3 regions of the Mesorhizobium sp. C264A genome follow, and region 2 is predicted to be linked to each of the others. Evidence: predicted binding sites of a transcription regulator. Region 2 holds the regulator's gene; each other region holds the start of a gene.
The links. The regulator PhoB, encoded in region 2, activates phosphate uptake and scavenging genes when phosphate is short. The targets are predictions, from matches to a motif close to TGTCATNNANCTGTCAT.
Positions count from the first base shown of each region.

Region 1: a site for PhoB is predicted at 3,592-3,608, ahead of NKL04_RS04075 (esterase-like activity of phytase family protein). Genes of this name have one in related genera too.
Region 3: a site for PhoB is predicted at 3,897-3,913, ahead of NKL04_RS13220 (RNA degradosome polyphosphate kinase). Genes of this name have one in related genera too.

Region 1 covers NZ_JAMYVY010000001.1:844,770-851,603, forward strand. The annotation lists gene NKL04_RS04065 (MATE family efflux transporter) at 1-948, opposite strand, end outside; gene NKL04_RS04070 (L,D-transpeptidase) at 1,147-1,941, shown strand; gene NKL04_RS04075 (esterase-like activity of phytase family protein) at 2,020-3,495, opposite strand; gene NKL04_RS04080 (LacI family DNA-binding transcriptional regulator) at 3,657-4,682, opposite strand; gene NKL04_RS04085 (Gfo/Idh/MocA family protein) at 4,877-5,908, shown strand; gene NKL04_RS04090 (sugar phosphate isomerase/epimerase family protein) at 5,905-6,813, shown strand.
Region 2 covers NZ_JAMYVY010000002.1:1,908,048-1,914,881, forward strand. The annotation lists gene pstA (phosphate ABC transporter permease PstA) at 1-1,005, shown strand, start outside; gene pstB (phosphate ABC transporter ATP-binding protein PstB) at 1,023-1,847, shown strand; gene phoU (phosphate signaling complex protein PhoU) at 1,888-2,592, shown strand; gene phoB (phosphate regulon transcriptional regulator PhoB) at 2,609-3,298, shown strand; gene NKL04_RS28415 (ROK family protein) at 3,329-4,564, opposite strand; gene xylF (D-xylose ABC transporter substrate-binding protein) at 4,830-5,870, shown strand; gene NKL04_RS28425 (sugar ABC transporter permease) at 6,015-6,834, shown strand, end outside.
Region 3 covers NZ_JAMYVY010000001.1:2,688,115-2,694,948, forward strand. The annotation lists gene ppx (exopolyphosphatase) at 17-1,549, opposite strand; gene NKL04_RS13220 (RNA degradosome polyphosphate kinase) at 1,549-3,741, opposite strand; gene NKL04_RS13225 (zinc-finger domain-containing protein) at 3,976-4,221, shown strand; gene NKL04_RS13230 (FAD-dependent monooxygenase) at 4,241-5,479, shown strand; partial or broken gene NKL04_RS13235 (TIGR02117 family protein) at 5,703-6,368, opposite strand; gene NKL04_RS13240 (amino acid ABC transporter ATP-binding protein) at 6,474-6,834, opposite strand, start outside.

The sequences.
Region 1 (6,834 bases), on a different contig from region 2:
ATTCTGGGCCGCCATCGACGAGACTGCGGCGCCGATCGCCAGCGCAGGCATCTGGATATAGGTCCACAGCTGCGCCGCGATGCCGTAGGCGGCGGCGACCTGCGAGCCGTAGGAGTTGACGATGCCCATCACGGTCAGCGCCGCCGCCGAAATGACGATCATCTGCAGGCCCATCGGCACGCCCTTGAGGACGACGATCCTGAGCAGCGCCGGATCCGGCCGCAGCAGAGCGAGGTTCGCGCCGGCGAGCCGCAACGGATGCTTTCTGGCATAAAGCACGACGAGGATGGCGATCACGCTCACCGTCTGGCCGATCAGCGTCGAGGTGGCGGAGCCGGCGATGCCGAGCTCGGGGAAGGGGCCGATGCCGCGAATGAGCAGCGGATTGAGGATGATGTCGAGCACGACGGCGAGCGCCATGAAGAGGAATGGCGTGCGCGAATCACCCGCACCGCGCAGCACCGTCATGACGAAGGACAGAAGATTCATCATCGGCACGGCGACGAAGATGATGCGCAGATAGGAGCGCGCCAGCGGCAGCGCATCGGGCGGGGTGCCCAGTGTGTTGAGGATGGCGTCGACCCAGATCCAGCCGCAGACGGCGAAGATAGCCGAGACGAGGAAGAAGAAGCTGGCGCTGGTGCCGACGATGCGCCGCGCCTCGGGCAGGTCGCGGGCGCCGACCGATTGCGCCACCAGGATGGTCGCGGCCATGCCGATGCCGAACACGGTGCCGAGAATCAGGAACAGCACCAGATTGGCGTTGGAGGTGGCGGTCAGCGCCGATTCACCGAGGAAGCGGCCGACCCAGACGGCGTTGATCGAACCGTTGAGCGATTGCAGCACGTTGGAGCCGAGCACCGGCAGAGCGAACAAAAGCAGCGTGCGCGGAATCGGGCCGCTGGTCAGGTCGCCGGTGCGCCGGCGCGGTGGTATTTTTTCGTCCATGGGCTGTTCGGCGAAGGTTCATCTCAAAGTCCGCCCGGCAATGATCGCCGATTTGACGGACAAGGTCGATGCGGCATTGGAACATGCCACCTGGCGGCTTCACGCTAATCAGTTCTCAAAACATCCGGAATGGGATATGGGTCGTCGCCGCGTGGGGTCGCATATCCTGTTGGATATGATGAATAGGCTGGGGGGATCATGTCCGACAATCCGCTTTTTTCCGAGCGCCTGAACCGGCGCGCGTTTCTTGGAATATCCGCTTTGGGTGCCGCTTCCATGGCGCTTTCAGCCTGCACCACGACCGATGTCGTGGTGCCGCCAACGCCGGCGCCGGCACCCGCACCCGAGCCCGCTTTCGGCGATGCCGCCACCATGTATTCGGCGCGCGTCGATGAGGGCTTTTCATTGCCGGCAATCCCCGTGGCCAAGCTCGATCCGAAGTTCGTGCGCCAGATCGTGGACGATCCGACCGGCGAAAAACCCGGCACGATCGTTGTCGATACATCCGAGCATTTTCTCTATCTGGTGCGCGACGGCGGCAAGGCAATGCGCTATGGCGTCAGCCTCGGCAAGGCCGGGTTTGGCTGGACCGGCAGCGCCGTGATCCAGGCGCGCAAGAAATGGCCGGTGTGGACGCCGCCGCCCGAAATGATCCAGCGCCGGCCGGAACTGGCGAAATATAAGGACGGCATGCCGCCGGGACCGCAGAGCCCGCTCGGCGCGCGTGCGCTCTATCTGTTCCGCGACGGCAAGGACACGATGTACCGGCTGCACGGCACGCCGGAATGGGATTCCATCGGCAAGAACGCGTCGTCGGGCTGCGTGCGCTTCATGAACCAGGACATCATCGACCTCTACAGCCGGGTCAACGGCGTAGCCCAGGTCTATGTGCGCCCGAACCTGTCGGCCGCGGGCAAGATCATGGCTGTGTCGAGCCGGACCGCCGAGCCGATCGATGCCGGCGTGCCAAGGGATGCGGAGATTTTGAAATAGGTGCCTTCACGGCATCGCTGATCGCCGACAAACGGTTAGAGGCGGACGCGCCGGGCGCGTCCGCCTTTCCGTATACGGCTACTTGTTGGCGAGGCCCGGAAGCGTGACCTGATAGACCAGGAACATGGTGTCGACATCGGCGCCGTCGTCGGCCTTGTAGGGCGCGCCGACCTGAAAACCGTCTTGGGTGAGAAAGTCGTTATCGTTGCCGACGAACAGGAAATAGTCGTCGGGCAGCGCCGGATCGAGCACGCTGACCACAGACATTGCTTCCCACTTCTCCGACAGATTGTTCTTGTCGTTGGGCTTGCCGTCATGCAGGCCGAAACGGCCAAGTTCCTTGTTGTCGTTGATGTCGATGAACGGCGTCAGCCTGGCCGGGGTCACCGAGGGGTCGAGCACGCCCTTGGGCGCCAGCGGCTTGTCGGCGGCATCGAAGGCGCCGCCGGCAATGTCGGTGGCGCCAGAGACGTCGACGACGAAAATCTGGCGCAGCAGCGAAGTATCGCCCTTCACCCCCTGGCCGTTTCCGCTGTCGCGCGCCAGCATCAGGAAGGTCTTGTCGGACAGCGCCACGATTTCGCTCTGCGCGGCGACCTTGGTCTTGTCCTTGGCGTCCTTGAACACCGGCAGCGGCACGGCATATTCATGCACCAGCTTGAGATGGGCCGGGTCGGAGGCGTCGTAGACCAGCGCGCGGGTGTTCTGGCGCGTCGCGGGCGAATCGCCGCCATCCTGGCGGGGCGCCGACTGCAGCACAGTGATCAGCGACTTGCCGTCCGGCGTCAGCGCCATGCCTTCGAGGCCTTGATTGTTCTGGCGGCCGGTTTCGGGATCCTTCGGATCGGGTTCGGCTGCACCGGGGCCCGGATTGTCGGAGGCGAAGTTCGGCGCGCCCTTGCGCATCGGCACCAAAGCGGCGGGCGGCTGCGTTGCCGACAACAGATGGCCGTCGGCCGAGAAGCGGTAGATGTTGGGGCCGTATTCGTCAGAGATGAACATGGTGCCGTCGGGCAGCCGCGCGATCGCCTCATTGTCGAGCGCCAGCTTGCCATTGGCCTCGGGCAGGATCGGCAGGTCGCCATTGGCCGCGCGCACGCCGTTGAGCGGATCGAGGCCGGTGGCGTCAGCGCCCTTGTCGTCGGTGAGGAGCAGGGAATCGGCAAGCGTCGCCTTGACGCCTGTCTGTTCCTGGCCGGAGGTGGGCGTGGCGCCTAGTGCTACCGGCGTGAACTCGATGCGAATAGTGTTGAGGCGCGGCCGGTAATCGGTGGTGCCGACGACATTGTAGCCACGGTCCGGCAGCAACCAGAGCGAGCCCTTGTAGCCGTCCGCGCCACGGGTCCAGCTTGCGGCGTCGATGGACATGCCGGAGCCGGAGCCGAAGGTCTCGCCGAACTTGTCCTTCTGATCGGCCGGGATGCGGCCGACGCCGACCAGGCCCTTGTTGACGAAGCCGCCAACGGTGGCGGTGCTGTCGGCAAGGGCAGGGGTCAGGGCGGTAAACAGCGCCAGCGCGGCGCCGAGCGACACGGTTCGGTGCGAGATTTTCATGGAGATCCTTTTTGTGACAAGCCTTGAGCGGCGCAAAGGGGCCACCGCATCGCATCGACGATGTCGCCCTCTCGCAAAGCGGTCTAGGACGCGAACATGATACTTGCGTGACAGAGAGGGCCTCTTCCTTCTCCCTTGTAGGAGAGGGAAGAGCGCAATGATCAATCGCTGTCGCGGGCGATCAGTTCCAGCGGCCAGACTTCGCGGATGATGCGCGGACCTTCCGGGCCGGCAAAGGCGGGAAGCGAGGCCAGCAGCATTTCGGCCAGCCGCCGGCCCATCGGCTCCAGCGACGGACGGAAGGCGGTCAGCGCCGGCGAGAAATAACGGCAGAGCGGCGTGTCGACGATGACGATCACCGCGATGTCGTGGCCGGGCCTGATGCCCATCTCGGCCAGTGCCTTGCAGCCGCCGAGCGCCATTGCGTCATTGTTGAAGATGATGGCTGTGGGCCGGTCCTTGGAGAGCATCACGCGCGGCGTCACCTGGTAGCCTCCGGCCTCGTTGATGAAGCCGTCGGCGATCAGGCCGGGGTCGACTTCGATGCCATGCCGCCCCAGCGCCTTGCGGTAGCCGTCGAGGAACAGGTAGCCGAAGTTGAGATCCAGCGAAGGGCGGATGGCGGCAATGCGGCGGTGGCCGCGCGCGACCAGCCGGTCGACGGCTTCATCACCCGCCCTCTCGAAATCGATATCGAGCGAAGGATAGGTGTCGTCGCCGGATTGACTTCGGCCAAGCGTGGCGAAGGGAAAGCCAGCCTTGCTGAGATAGTCGATCCGATCGTCTTCCCGCCGTGTATTGGCCAACACGACCGCGTCGGCTCGGCGCGTCTCAACCACGCGGCGCAGCCTCTCCTGCTGATATTGGCCGGGCTCGCCCATGACGACCATCAGATCCAGGTCATCCTCGGCCAGTCGGCCCTGCAGACCGATCAGGAACGGGATGAAGAACGGTTCGCCATATTGCTGGTCGCCCGGATGCGGCTGCAGCATGAAGGCGATCGAATGGGTGGTGCCTTGCCGCAGACTGCGGCCGGACTGGTTGGGCGAATAGTTCAATTGCTTGGCGGCGGCGAGCACGCGCTGGCGGGTGTCGGCATTGACGTCGGCGCGGCCGTTCAGCGCCCGCGACACGGTGCCGATCGAAATGTTCAGGTGACGCGCAAGGTCATGGATGCTGGACGCCAAGGACAGTTCTCCCCCTGTCTTGGCTAGCACCGGCTGCCGCCCAGGCCAAGGCTTCGGGATGATTTTCGCTGGCAGCCGATTGACATTCTACGCCATCGGGTGTGTTCTCGTAAACGTTTACGGAGAAACGTTTACGGTGATGCCGGAAATGCCGTGACATTCGGTCTGGAGGGACCGGACGGGAGGAATGCCGGATGATGAATGCCGTCCTCGTCGGCTGTGGTGCGATGAGCAAGGCCTGGCTCGATGCCGCGAGGCAGATCGACGGGCTGGCCATTGTCGGCCTTGTCGATCTCGACGCCGAACGGGCGAAGGCGAGGGCGCACGAATACGGGCTCGACGGCGCGGTAATCGGCACCAGCCTCGACGCGGTGCTCGACCAGACCAGGCCCGACGCGGTGTTCGATGTCGTGGTTCCAGCCGCCCGGCGTGATGTCGCCTTTGCCGCCTTTGCCCATAATTGCCATCTGCTGACGGAAAAGCCGCTGGCCGATACTCCGGAAAATGCGCGCGCCATCGTCGATGCGGCGCGTAACGCGGGGCGCGTCCATGCGGTCGTGCAGAACCGCCGCTATGTCGCCAATGTCCGGCGCATAAGGCGCTTTCTCGACTCCGGCGCCATCGGCAAGCCAACCAGCATCCATGCCGACTTCTTCGTCGCGCCGCATTTCGGCGGCTTTCGCGAGGAGATGGCGCATGTGCTCTTGCTCGACATGGCGATCCACACATTCGACGCCGCCCGCTACATGGTCGCAGGCGATCCCGCCGGCGTCTATTGCCAGGAATGGGAGCCGGCCAATTCCTGGTACCGGCAGGGATCGTCGGCCAGCGCTATCTTCGATCTCGGTGGCGGCAAGCGCTTCACCTATGCAGGCTCCTGGTGCGCGGCGGGCTTCCGCACCAGTTGGGAGAGCACATGGCGCATCGTCGCCGAGCACGGCAGCCTGCTCTGGGACGGCGAGGACGGGCTGAAGGCCGAGGTTGTGTTGTCGGTCCGCGACGGCCTGTTCGACCTGACCCAGCCCATCATCGTGCCGCCGCTCGATCCCGCCGACCGCGTCGGCGGTCATCTCGGCATCATCAAGGATTTCATGCACGCCATCGAGACCGGCAGCGAGCCGGAAACCCGTGGCAGCGACAACATCAAAAGCCTGGCCATGGTTTTTGGCGCCATCGAAAGCGCCGAGACCGGACGGCGCGTCGCAATCACACAGGAAGCATCATGATGCCAAACCCGCTTCTCGACATCCGGATCGGCGCCATGGTGCGGGCCAATCTCGAAGACCCGGCCGCCTACATCAAAGAGATTCTGCCGCTCGGCTTCGAGAGCATCCAGCCCTTCTTCTGGCAGACGCTGGGCGGCAAGGATTTGGCGCGGCTCGCCGGTGAGATTGGCGAGGCGATCGGCGATGCCGATGTCGCCGTGTCGTCGATCGGCGTGTTCGGCAATCCGCTGGAGGATGGCGAGGTCGATCGCGGCGTGCTCGCGGCCTGGGAAACCGTCATCGACAATGCGCATCTGTTCGGCGCTTCGATCGTCAGCGGCTTCACCGGACGTCTGCGTGGCAAGAAGCTGACAGACAGCCTGCCGCGCTTCCGTGAGGTTTGGGGTCCGCTGGCCAGGCGCGCCGCAGACAAGGGCGTGCGCATTGCCTTCGAAAATTGCGCCATGGATGGCAACTGGGCGGCCGGCGACTGGAACATCGCCCACAATCCCGATGCCTGGGAGTTGATGTTCAACGAATTGCCCGACGACAATCTCGGCCTCGAATGGGAGCCCTGCCACCAGCTTGTCTACCTCATCGACCCGATGCCGCAGATCCGCAAATGGGCGCCGCGCATTTTCCATGTCCACGGCAAGGACGCGACGGTGCGCTGGGATGTGATCCGCGAGCACGGCGTGTTCGGCAAGCTGCCCTTCGTGCAGATGCGCACGCCCGGGTTTGGCGACAGCGACTGGACGCGGGTGATCAGCGAATTGCGGCTGGCCGGTTACAAGGGCGCCATCGACATCGAGGGCTGGCACGACCCGGTCTATCGCGGCGACCTCGAAATCACAGGCCAGGTGCGCGGGCTGGAATACCTCAAGCAATGCCGGGGAGGAGCGACCTACCTGCCGAACCCGGCGTGACCGAGGGCCGGTGGGAGGAGC
Region 2 (6,834 bases):
GTGGCCAAGCTCGGCATCGATCCGGCCAACAAGCCGATGATGCTGAAGCTCAAGGGCTTCCTGTCGGAAGGCGCCCGCGTCCAGCTGCGCGACATCGTCTCCGCCGATCCGTCGGTGATCGGCAGGACGCGTGACGTCGACATCCTGGCTGCCGCGAACCTCGACTCGGCCTTCAAGGGTCAGATCGACCTCGGCGTCGATGAAGCGCGCCGCAAGGTGTCCAACCAGCAGATCGACTGGATGAACAAGCTTAAAGCCGACGGCGTGATGGCCGAGCATTTCAACACCGGCCTGTTCACCTATGGCGCCTCCAGCCGGCCCGAAACGTCGGGCATGGGCGTGGCGATCATCGGCTCGTTCTACATGATGGTGATCGTGCTGTTGCTGGCGCTGCCGATCGGCGTCGCCGCCTCGATCTATCTCGAGGAATTCGCCAAGAAGAACCGCTTCACCGACCTGATCGAGGTCAACATCAACAATCTCGCGGCGGTGCCGTCGATCGTCTTCGGCCTGCTCGGCCTTGCCGTGTTCATCAACTTCCTCGGCATGCCGCGCTCGGCTTCCTTCGTCGGCGGCCTGGTGCTGACGCTGATGACGCTGCCGACCATCGTCATCGCCACGCGCGCCGCCCTTGCCGCGGTGCCGCCGTCGATCCGCTCGGCGGCGCTCGGCCTCGGCGCCTCCAAGATGCAGATGGTGTTCCACCACATCCTGCCGCTTGCCGCTCCGGGCATCCTTACCGGCACCATCATCGGCCTGGCGCGTGCGCTCGGCGAGACAGCACCGCTGCTCTTGATCGGCATGGTCGCTTTCGTCGCCGATTATCCGACGACGCCTTTCGATCCGGCGACCGCGCTGCCGGTGCAGATCTATATGTGGGCAAACGAGGCTGAGCGCGCTTTTGTCGAGCGCATGTCCGGCGCCATCATCATCCTGCTCGTCTTCCTCATGGCCATGAACATCACCGCGATCGTGCTTCGGCGCCGGTTCGAGCGGCGCTGGTAGAAAAAAGGCAATTTGGTATGAACATCATGACCGAACAGTCCCTTGAAAATGCAGTGGGCGACAAAATGAACGCCAAGTCGAACGAAGTCATCAAGATGCGCGGCGACAAGGTCGGCGTCTTCTACGGCGAGAAGCAGGCGTTGTTCGACGTCAATCTCGACGTCCGCCAGAACCAGGTGACGGCGCTGATCGGCCCGTCCGGCTGCGGCAAGTCGACCTTCCTGCGCTGCCTCAACCGCATGAACGACACCATCGATTCGGCGCGGGTGACCGGCAAGATCACGCTCGATGAAGACGACATCTACGACAAGAACATCGATGTCGTCGAACTGCGCGCACGCGTCGGCATGGTGTTCCAGAAACCCAATCCGTTCCCGAAGTCGATCTACGAGAACGTCGCCTACGGCCCGCGCATCCATGGGCTGGCCAAGCGCAAGTCCGACATGGACCAGATCGTCGAGCAGAGCCTGAAGAAGGCGGCGATCTGGAACGAGGTCAAGGACCGCCTGCAGGAGCCCGGCACCGGCCTGTCCGGCGGCCAGCAGCAGCGCCTGTGCATCGCGCGCGCCATCGCCGTGTCGCCGGAAGTGATCCTGATGGATGAGCCCTGCTCGGCGCTTGATCCGATCGCCACCGCCCGTGTCGAGGAGCTGATCGACGAACTGCGCCAGAACTACACGATCGTCATCGTCACCCATTCGATGCAGCAGGCGGCGCGCGTGTCGCAGCGCACGGCGATGTTCCATCTCGGCTATCTCGTCGAGGAGGGCGCAACCGACAAGATGTTCACCAACCCCGACGACAAGCGCACCCAAGATTACATTACCGGCCGCTTCGGCTGAACCTTCCGGCGGGTGAATTTCAGGCACGAGGACCAAGATCATGGGTGAACATACCGTCGCCTCCTTCGATGAAGAGCTCGGGCAGATCAGCAAGCTGATCCGCGACATGGGCGATCTGGCAGGCTCGATGGTCAGCGGCTCGACCAGGGCGCTGCTCAATTCGGACAATGCGCTGGCACAGCGTGTCGTTTCCGACGACGCCATCATGGATGCGCGCCAGCGCGAACTGGACGACCGCGCCATCACGCTGATCGCCAAGCGCCAGCCGATGGCCAACGATCTGCGCGCCGTGGTCGGCTCGATCCGCATGGCCGGCGACCTCGAGCGCATCGGCGATCTCGCCAAGAACATCGCCAAACGCGTCGGCACCGTGGGCTTGAGCGTCACGCCGCGCGACCTCTCGCACTCCATCGATGCCATGGCGCAACTGGTGCTGATCCAGGTGCAAGGCGTCGTCGAGGAATATGCCGCCACCGATGCGGCAGCTCTTGCAAAACTCAGGAATGACGACGAGCGCATCGACGTCAAATACACGTCCGTGTTTCGTGAGCTCTTGACCTACATGATGGAAGACCCTCGCAACATCACCGCCTGCACGCATCTCTTGTTCTGCGCCAAGAATCTTGAGCGCATCGGCGATCATGTCACCAACATCGCCGAAAATGCGTATTATGTGCTGACCGGCCAGCAATTGCCCGCCAATCGTCCGAAGCAGGACGAGACGGCGATGGCCACGCCGGCCTGATGAGGGTGAACTGCCTATGATCGCGCCACGCATCATGGTCGTGGAGGACGAGGAGCCACTAGGCGTGCTCCTCCGCTACAACCTCGAATCCGAAGGCTATCAGGTCGAGGTGGTGACACGCGGCGACGAGGCCGAGATCCGCCTGCAGGAAAACGTGCCCGATCTCCTGGTGCTCGACTGGATGGTGCCGGCTGTTTCCGGCATCGAGCTCTGCCGGCGGCTTAGAGTGCGGCCCGAAACCGAGCGGCTGCCGATCATCATGCTGACCGCGCGCGGTGAGGAAAGCGACCGCGTGCGCGGCCTGTCCACCGGTGCCGACGACTATCTGGTCAAGCCATTCTCGACGCCGGAGTTCATGGCGCGCGTGAAAGCGCTGCTGCGCCGCGCCAAGCCGGAAGTGCTGTCGAGCGTGCTCAAGGTCGGCGACATCGTGCTCGATCGAGAATCGCACCGGGTCTACCGCAAGAAGAGCGAGATCAGGCTCGGACCGACCGAGTTCCGGCTGCTCGAATTCATGATGCGCCATCCCGGCCGCGTGTTCTCGCGCAGCCAACTGCTCGACAATGTCTGGGGCGAGACGATCTATATAGACGAGCGAACCGTCGACGTGCATGTCGGGCGGCTGCGCAAGGCCGTCAACAACGGCCGCATGCCGGATGTCATCCGTACCATTCGCGGCGCCGGCTACGCTATTAGGGAAGACTAGGATGCTGCGCGTCGCGCCGTTGCCGGCCATTCAGGCGACATGCTTGCCGGATTTCGCCTGAATGCCCGGCGCGAAAATCTCCTGGTCGACGAAGCCGAGCGCGCGCATGGCGCAGCCTTCGCGGATCAGCGGCAGCTCGTTGGGCTCGGTGTCGAAGGAGATCGATTTCGAGTGCTGGCCGCCGGCGGTCTGGGCGATCGCTTCGCGCAATGCCGGTTCGATCAGGTCGAAGGCGGCGGCGCTGACGCCGACCATGGCGACGGGTGCCGGATCGATCAGAGCAAACAGGCTGCCGAGGCCGAAGCCGAGCGCCTCACCGGCCCTGCGATAGGCTTCGCGCTCCGGGCCATCGGTTTCGCGGGCGCGCGCGGCGAGTGCGCGCATATCAGCGTCGCCGATATCGACCGGCTCGGCATCCTCGCCCATCATTTTGGCGCTGCGCCAGATGGCGTAGTTTCCGGCATAGGCCTCGACGCAGCCGCGCCGCCCGCAGCGGCAGAGCGCGCCGCCCGGACGGTGGATCATGTGGCCGAACTCGCCGCCCGAGGAATGGGTGCCGGTGAACAGTTCGCCTTTCAGCACCAGTCCCATGCCGATGCCGTGCGACAAGAGGATGGCGATAAAGTTGTCGCGGTAGCGCTCGGGCTGGCGCCATTGCAGCGCCACCGCCATCATATTGCAGTCGTTCTCCATGGTGGCCGGAATGCCGAATTCCACTTCCAACATGTCGGCGAAGGCAATGTCGGTCAGTGGCGTGATTGGCGACCACAGCATGGCGCGCGCCTGCGAATCGGTGATGCCCTGGATGCCCATGGCAATGCGGGCGATGCTCTGGACATCGAGGTCGGGATCCTCAAGCCGCCGCCGGACGATTGCTACGCATTCGCCAATCAGCTCGTCGCGCGGCTTGGTCAGCGTGTCCAGCCGGCGCTGTTCCTCGGCGACGACGTGGCCGGCATAGTCGATGACGGTGACGGACAGGAAATTGAGCGACAGCACGACGGTCATCACCGCCGCCGCTTCCGGGTTGAGGCCAAGGCCGACCTGCGGCCGGCCGCGTTTCAGTGCGCCTGTCTCGCCAGGTTTGCCTTCAATCAGGACGCCTTCTTGAATCAGATCAGACGAGATTGCCGATATGGTCGAGTGGCTGAGGCCGGTGGTCGCCGCAATCTCGGTCCGCGACGGCTGGCCGGCCCGGCGCACGGCCGAAATCACCATGGCACGGTTGCGACGGCGCAGATCGTCGTGGCGGATTCCAACCGACATTTGTTTCCTCCCGGCCTCCTCGCGCCTCATGATAGTGAAGGCGTTCGACGGCACCAGCCAAATATTGGCAGACGCCGGCAGCCCTGTCATTGTTTATTGCGGACCTCGAAAAAATTCGGCAAGGCCATCAGAATCCATCAGAATCGATGTTGACAGCGCCTTATCATTGAACCAGTATTTTTTCGAGGCTCGAAAAAATAGGGCCTCTGTGTGCCGGCCCTCGGGCCAGTTTTGTCGCGCCGCACGCGGCGCAGGGAGGATTATGATGAACAGATTTGCAGCCGCCATGCTGGCGGGTGTCGCCATGTCGCTGGCGCTGATGTCGGTCGCGCAGGCGAAGGACAAGGTCATCGGCGTGTCGTGGTCGAACTTCCAGGAAGAGCGCTGGAAGACCGACGAGGCGGCGATGAAAACGGCGATCGAGGCTGCCGGCGACAAGTACATTTCGGCCGACGCGCAGTCCAATCCCGGCAAGCAGCTGACCGACGTCGAAAGCCTGATCTCGCAGGGCGCCAACTCGCTGATCATCCTGGCGCAGGACGCCTCGGCCATCGGCCCGGCGGTGCAGAAGGCGCTGGACGAAGGCATTCCGGTCGTCGGCTATGACCGCCTGATCGAGAACAAGGACGTCTTCTACCTGACCTTCGATAACAAGGAAGTCGGCCGCATGCAGGCCCGCGAAGTGTTCAAGGCGAAGCCCGAAGGCAACTATGTCTTCATCAAGGGCTCGGGCTCGGATCCGAATGCCGATTTCCTGTTCTCGGGCTCGATGGAAGTGCTCAAGGAAGCCATCGACTCGGGCAAGATCAAGAATGTCGGCGAGGCCTATACCGATGGCTGGCTGCCGGCCAATGCCCAGAAGAACATGGAACAGTTCCTGACCGCCAATGACAACAAGGTCGATGCCGTGGTTGCGGCCAATGACGGCACCGCCGGCGGCGTTGTCGCCGCGCTGACGGCGCAGGGCCTTGCCGGAACGGTTCCGGTCTCCGGCCAGGACGGCGACCATGCCGCTCTGAACCGCATCGCGCTCGGCACGCAGACGGTGTCGGTGTGGAAGGACGCGCGCGAACTCGGCAAGAACGCCGCCGAGATCGCCTCGCAGCTTGCCGATGGCAAGAAGACGGGCGACATTGCCGGCGCCAAGGACTTCACCACGCCTGGCGGCAACACCGTCAAGTCGCTGTTCCTGACCCCCGTCGCGATCACCAAGGACAACCTCAACGTCGTCATCGACGCCGGCTGGATCAAGAAGGACGAAGTCTGCACGGGCGTCGCCGCCGGCAGCGTCGCGGCTTGCAACTGATCTCGACGACTTGAAGAAATGAGGCGCCGCGGCTGTCAAGCCGCGGCGTTTTCTCTACGAGAATTGTGTGTTTCCGCCATCGGCGGCAAACTTCTAGGCTGTGGTCCGGCATCCGCGCCAGACGGCAAGCCGCTGGAGGACATCATGACCGACACGACCTCAAATCCGCAGGCCGATACGGCACGAGCGTCTGAACTCGGCGCGGTCGCCCGGTTCCTGAAAGCGACCGAGCTCGACACGCGCATGCTCGGCATGGTCGGCGCGCTGCTGGTCATCTGGGTCGGCATACATATCCTGTCGGGTGGGCTTTTCCTGACGCCGCGCAATCTTTGGAACCTGTCGGTGCAGACGTCCTCGGTCGCGATCATGGCGACCGGCATGGTATTGGTCATCGTGATGCGCAACATCGACCTTTCGGTGGGCTCCGTCGAAGGCGTGATCGGCATGATCATGGGCGTGGCACAGGCCGAATTCCTGATTCGCGTCATCGGCTTCCAGCTTGGAAACCCCTGGCTCTGGATCGTCGCGCTTGCCGCCGGCGTGGTGCTTGGTCTGCTGATCGGCGCGTTCCAGGGCTTCATCATCGCCTATATGCAGGTTCCGGCCTTTATCGTGACGCTTGGTGGCCTGCTGGTCTGGCGCGGCATGGCATGGCTCATCACCAGCGGGCGCACGGTCGCGCCACTCGACGCCACCTTCCAGCTGATGGGCGGCGGACCACGCGGCTCGATTGGCGCCGCTGCCAGCTGGATCGTCGGCATTGTCGCCTGCGCGGCGGTCGCCTTCGCGCTGCTCAACGGTCGCTCGCAGCGCAAGCGCTTCAGCTTTCCACTGCGCCCCGTCTGGGCCGAGACCTTGCTTGGCGTGGTCGCTTGCGCGGCCATCCTCGGCGCCGTGTGGATCGCCAATTCCTATCCATGGCCGATCGGCATCGTGCGCCAGTACGCACAGCAGAACGGCATCA
Region 3 (6,834 bases), on a different contig from region 2:
TGCTGTCAGGCCGCGCCTACTTCACCGACACGCTCTGCCCACCCTCGACCGCCAGCACCAGCCGGCGGTTGGTGATCCGCGCCAGTTGCGCCAGCCGTCCTGCCGGGCGTTCGCCGTAAAGATCGGAAAGTGAGGCCGGCAGCACCAGCGCCAACGTGCCATTGCCGCGGTTTTCCCATTTCAGCCGCGGCATGACGCCGGGCATGGCCGCAGTCAGCAGATAGACGACGCGCAGCACCGCCGCCAGGATGCGGGCGCGCTCGAGATAGCGCGGCGTCGCCAGGCCGCGGATTTCCGGCGCCGCATCGTTGAACACGCCTTCGTGGCGGAACAGGCCGACCAGCGCCAGGAAGGCACGGCCGGGGTGATCGACGCCAATGAAGGAGGCGTGGGCAATGATGTTGAGCGACTGCTTGCCGCGATATTCCGGGTGCGCGCGCCAGCCTATATCGGCCAGCAGACAGGCAGCGTGGCGATAGCGCGCCTCATCCTCCGTCTCGTCGATGCCGAAGGCGGCAAAGGTCTTGTCCGTCCATTCGACAAGCTCATGCGCATGGGTGACCGAGCGCGACCGCAGCCGCGCCAGTTCCTCCGAAGCGGAGACCAGCGGATCGGCCTTCTGCTCGGCAGGGTCGAGCAGCGAATAGAGAAACCCTTCGCGCACGCCCAATGCCGAGACGATGATCTTCGACGGCTGCATCGCCGCCATGATCTCCTGCAGCACGACCGCGCCATAGGGCAGCAACGAACGGCGGTTCTTCGACACACCTTCGATGCCCTTGACCTTCTCGATCTCGCCTTTCGCCACCTGCTTCAGGAAATTGGCGGCGCTTTCGACACCGATCTCATAGTGGTGCATGACGCCAAGCGGGTAGTTGGTCATTTCCATGTGCAGCCGGGCAAGGTTTCGCCAGGTGCCGCCAACGGCGTAAAAGGGCCGTCCCAGCCCGCCCTTCAACAATTTGGCGCGCGCCAGTTCGTCGCGGGTGATCTTTGCCGCCTGGGCGAGCGAATTCCTGGCCATGTCCTGCAGCCGCAGGCCACCCAGCGGCAGCGTGATGCCGTCGCCGATCGCCTCGCCATTGATGTCGATAAGCTCCAGGCTGCCGCCGCCAAGATCACCGGCAATGCCATTGGCGGGGTGGAAGCCCGAAATGACGCCAAGCGCCGAATAATGCGCCTCCTGCCGGCCAGTGAGCACGCGGATCTCGGTCTTGAGCACATCCTGGGCGCGGTGGATGAAATCGGGGCCGTTGATCGCTTCGCGGGCCGCGGCTGTTGCCAGCACAAACATGTGCTCCGCACCCGCCTGATCGGAGAGCGCGCGGAAACGGCGGAACTCCTCCATCGAGCGCGTCACCGCCTCGGGATCGAGCTTGCCGGTCGAAACGATGCCGCGGCCGAGGCCGGCCAGCATCTTTTCGTTGAACAGCAAGGTCGGCGAGCGCGCCAACCCTTCATAGACGACAAGGCGGATCGAGTTCGAGCCGATGTCGATGATGGACAGCGGCCGGCGATCCTGCAGCCGGCCTTGGGACGTTGAAATCATCAGCCGGTGTTCTTCTTGCGACGCTTAAACTGCGCGATGCGCTTGGGCGCATGCGACTTCAGCGCGTCACCCCGTCCCGACAGGCTCGGATTGGTCATGAAATATTCCTGCGCGTTGAACGGTTCCTCACCCTCCTCCAGCACGACGCGCCGGGAGGTTCCGTCAGCCAATACGTCGAAACTTTGCTGGTTGTCCATGATGTTGCCCAGCATGATCTGGCCAAGGATCTGTTCATGCACCGTCGGATTGGTGATCGGCACCATGGTCTCGACGCGGCGGTCGAGATTGCGTGGCATCAAGTCGGCCGAGGCGATGTAGACGATCGCCTCGTCCGACGGCAGGCCATGGCCGTTGCCGAAGCAATAGATGCGGCTGTGTTCGAGGAAGCGGCCGACGATCGACTTGACCCTGATGTTTTCCGACAGGCCGGGCACCTGCGGCCGCAGGCAGCAGATGCCGCGCACGACGAGATCGATCTCGACGCCGGCACGGCTGGCGTCATAGAGCGCGTCGATGATGTTGGGATCGACGAGCGCGTTCATCTTCATCCAGATGCGCGCCGGACGGCCAGCCAGCGCGTAGGCGACCTCGTCGGCAATGTGCTTGAGGATACGGCTGCGCAGCGTAAACGGCGAGATGGCGATCCGCATCTCATCGGTCGGCTCGGCATAGCCGGTGATGAAGTTGAACAGCTGGGCCACATCGCGCGCGATCGTCGGATCGGTGGTGAAGAAGGACAGGTCGGTGTAGATGCGCGCGGTCACCGGATGGTAGTTGCCGGTGCCGAGATGGACATAGTTGCGCAGCTTGCCGTCCTCGCGCCGCACTACTAGCGACATTTTCGCATGGGTTTTGAGTTCGAGGAAGCCGAACACGACCTGGACGCCGGCGCGTTCGAGGTCGCGCGCCCAGCGGATGTTGGCTTCCTCGTCGAAGCGCGCCTTGAGCTCGACCAGGGCGGTTACCGACTTGCCGGCCTCGGCCGCGTCGACCAAGGCGCGCACGATCGGGCTGTCGTTGGAGGTGCGGTAGAGCGTCTGCTTGATCGCCACCACCTCGGGGTCGGCCATCGCCTGGCGCAGGAATTGGACCACCACGTCGAAGGATTCATAGGGGTGGTGGACGACGATGTCCTTCTCGCGGATGGCCGCGAAACAGTCGCCGCCATGCTCGCGGATGCGCTCGGGAAAGCGTGGATTGTAGGGGGTGAACTTCAGGTCGTCGCGTGGCACGGCGACGATCTCGGAAATCTGGCTGAGCGCCAGCGGGCCGGTCAGAACGCTGATGCGGCTCGAAGAGACGCCAAGCTCGCCGGCGACGAACTCGCGCAATTCGCCGGGCATCGACTTGTCGAATTCGATGCGGATGACCGAACCGCGGCGGCGCCGCTTCAGCGCCGTCTCGAACAGGCGCACGAGATCTTCCGACTCTTCCTCGACCTCGATATCGCTGTCCCGGATGATGCGGAAGGTGCCGGAACCCTTGACCTCATAGCCGGGGAACAGCTTGCCGATATAGAGGCCGACAGCCTCCTCCAACGGAATGAAGCGAACGTGCTGCTTGCGGTCGGGCAGACGGATGAAGCGCTTCAGCGCCACCGGCAGGCGCAGAAGCGCGCTCATCTCCTCGCCATTCTTGCGATGGCGCAATTGCAGCGCCATCGAGAAGCCGAGATTGGGAATGAACGGAAACGGATGCGCCGGGTCGATCGACAGTGGAGTCAGCACCGGGAAAACCTGGTCCTGGAAATGGTCTTCCAGCCAGACTTTTTCATCCTTGGTCAGTGCATCGCGGGTGATGCTCTCAATGCCTTCCTTGTTGAGCAGCAACATCAGCGCCGAAAGGCTGTTCTGCTGGTCCTCCTGCAGCCGCTCGACCTCGCGCAGCAATTGTTCCAGCTGCTGCTCCGGCGTGCGGCCGTCGGGGCTCTTTAGCGCAATGCCTTCGCGCACCTGGCCCGCAAGGCCGGCGACGCGGACCATGAAGAATTCATCGAGATTGGCGGCCGAAATCGACAGGAAACGGACGCGTTCGAGCAGCGGATGGTGCTCGTTCTGTGATTCCTCGAGCACACGCCGGTTGAACTGCAGCCAGGAGAACTCACGGTTGACGAACCGATCGGGGTTGCCGCCCTCGGGGCTCGCCACCTCGACATTGATGAATTCGCTCTGCACCGGCTTCAGTTCGTTCATGGTTCCTGCTCTTCCCCGCCAACCGTCCCTTGGAGCGCCGTTGGACGTGCCATGCCTCTAACACGCTTTTGTGACGCATGACCCCTTCGGCGAAAACCGTTCCGATTTCAGGGACATGCACTTAACCGGCTCAACGTATCCTCTGACAGGCTTTTGCGACAGTTTCATTTCATCGATCTTGCAAACAGGCCTGTTATGTTCCAGATGCTTTTCGACGAGATCAAGGAGACGACGATGGCAGGCGGTTCCATTCCCCATTTCCAGAACGATGCGGGCCATCCGGCAATCGACATCGGCGTCAAGGAATTCATGTGCACCGGCGCCAACCCGCCCTTCGACCACCCACATGTGTTCCTCGACATGGGCGACGACAATGAAAAGGTCTGTCCCTACTGCTCGACGCTCTACCGCTATTCGGCGAAGCTGAGGGCGACGGAAACGCTGCCGGCTGGTTGCCTTTATATCGACCAGGCCGCCTGATCCTTCCGCGACAAGCCCGATGGAAGACATCAGGTCCCGGCAGGTCATAATCGCCGGGGCCGGCATCGCCGGGCTGACCGCTGCCCTTGCCTTCGCCGGACGGGGTTATCCGGTAAAGCTGATCGAACAGGCACAGCACCTCGACGCGGCCGGCGCAGGCATCCAGCTTTCGCCCAATGCGACGTGCATCCTTGGAAAGCTCGGCGTTCTCGACCGGCTGCTGCCGGCAGCCTCGCGGCCCGAAGCGGTGGTGCTGAAGGATGCAGCGACGCTGCGTGAGCTGGCGCGGGTACCGCTCGGGCGCGCCGCCGATGCGCGCTGGCAGTCGCCTTATCTCGTTGCTCACCGCGCAGATCTGCAGGCAGCGCTGTTGCCGCAAATGGCTGAACGGCCGGAGATTGAGCTCATCACCGGCGCCCGCGTGACCGGCATCGTCAAAGACGCGCAATATGTCGCCGTGACCGCCGAAGTGGACGGCCGCGAGATCGAGGCACGCGGCAAACTGCTGGTCGGCGCCGACGGCGTCTGGTCGGCGGTCAGGGCGCAACTCGCAGGCGAGGACTTCGTCAAAAGCCGTTTTTCGGGCGAACTCGCCTGGCGAGTCACGATCGCGGCCGACGGTGCGGCCGGAGAAGCCTTTGTCGCGATCGGCGCCGCCGACTGCGTCACCACGTTCCTGCATCCTGGCTTCCACATGGTCGCCTACCCCGTCAGCAAAGGCCGGGCCTTCAATCTCGCCGCCTTCACCAAGGGTGAGCGCATGGCCGAAGGTTGGTCGGGCCATGCCGATCCCGCGATACTCACGGCTGCCCTGCGCGGCACCGCGCCGGGCCTGACGAAGCTTGTGGCACTGGCCGGCCCATGGACGGCCTTTCCGATCCACACCGTCGAACAGAAGCGGTGGACGAGCCCGCAGGGCATCGCGCTGATCGGCGACGCCGCGCACGCGATGACGCCGTTTGCCGCGCAGGGCGCGGCAATGGCGATCGAGGATGCCATCACGCTTGCCGACGCTATCGCCGATTTCCCTGGCGATCTGCCCAGAAGTTTTCAAATCTGGGAAAATCTTCGGCGGCCGCGTGTCGCCAAGGCCGCGCGTCGTGGGGCCGTAAACCGCCTCGCCTGGCATGCTGCCGGCCCGGTGGCGATCGCCCGCAATCTGTTCCTGGCCATGCGCTCGCCCGACAAGCTCGCCGCCGACCTCGACTGGCTCTATGGATGGCGAGCGGACACTCGGCAGTCCAGATCGTCGACGTAGCGATCCTTCCCACCCCCCTCTGTCCTGCCGGACATCTCCCCCGCAAGGGGGGAGATTGGATGTCGCCGTCGCCTTCGCCAAAATCGCCGGCGTTGCAGCAGGAGCGCCGCGGGCAAAACGGCTGATCTCCCCCCTTGCGGGGGAGATGGCCGGCTGGCCAGAGGGGGGGCCGTCCCGCTGACTTCAAAAGATCCAACACTGTCGGGGTGCGGCGTAGGAGCTGCTAATTATACAGCCGCATTGAAAATCGCAGCGAGGCCGGCAGCGGGTTCCACCAGCCGGTGCGCAGGCCGGCGGTGCGCAGGCCGGCGGCTGTCCAGGTGTTACAGCCGACAAGCGCGTTGAATTGGCCGTTCGCCTCGAAGAAGCGGTCGAAGCTGGAATAGGCGGCGTTCTCGATGACGACCGGACCATGCGGCCCATGCTGGAAACTCGCGTCGATATAGTCGAGCAGCGCTGCAAAACGTTCCTCATCGATGTCGAAACCGGTGACAGCAGGGTGCGGCTCGGCGATGGTCCCGGCGATATCGACATGCATGACCGAGGCGTCCAGTGTCAGCGCCTTGAGGACGGGCACTGCTTTCAGCTGCGACCAGCTCGGCGTCTCCAGATAGAAGGCCCGGCCGCCCCAGCCAAAGACGATGTAGCGCACTTCCGGGGCGTCGACAGGGATGCCGGCAGCGACCAGGAAATGGAAGCGCCGGCGCACCTCGTCATCGACGGGAATGGCGATGTCGGTGTGGATCGGATTCTCCAGCACCAGAATTTGGCGCGTGCCCTCACCCGCCGCTGACGCCGGTCACAGCGGACGCGGCACCAGCGTGCCGAGCGTGGCAGCGAGCGCGACCACGATAATCAGCATGGCCACGAAACGCAGGGCTTTTCTCATGCGGCGCCGGCTTTGTGTTTCAATGGAGAAGATCAACCCCGACCCCAGATAGCAAAAGAGCCCGGCCGCATTACGGCCGGGCTCTTTTGGTTCGCATGAAAATGCTCAGTGCAGGATCTGCGACAGAAACAGCTTGGTGCGCTCGTGGCGCGGATGGTCGAAGAACTCGGCCGGCGTGTTCTGTTCGACGATCTGGCCCTGATCCATGAAGATCACCCGGTTGGCGACCTTGCGGGCAAAGCCCATTTCGTGGGTGACGCACAGCATGGTCATGCCTTCCTCGGCCAGGCCCACCATCGTCTCCAGCACTTCCTTGATCATTTCTGGATCGAGCGCCGAGGTCGGCTCATCGAACAGCATGATGCGCGGGTTCATGCACAGCGAACGCGCGATCGCCACGCGCTGCTGCTGGCCGCCCGACAGCTGGCCCGGATATTTGTTGGCCTGTTCGGGGATCTTGACGCGC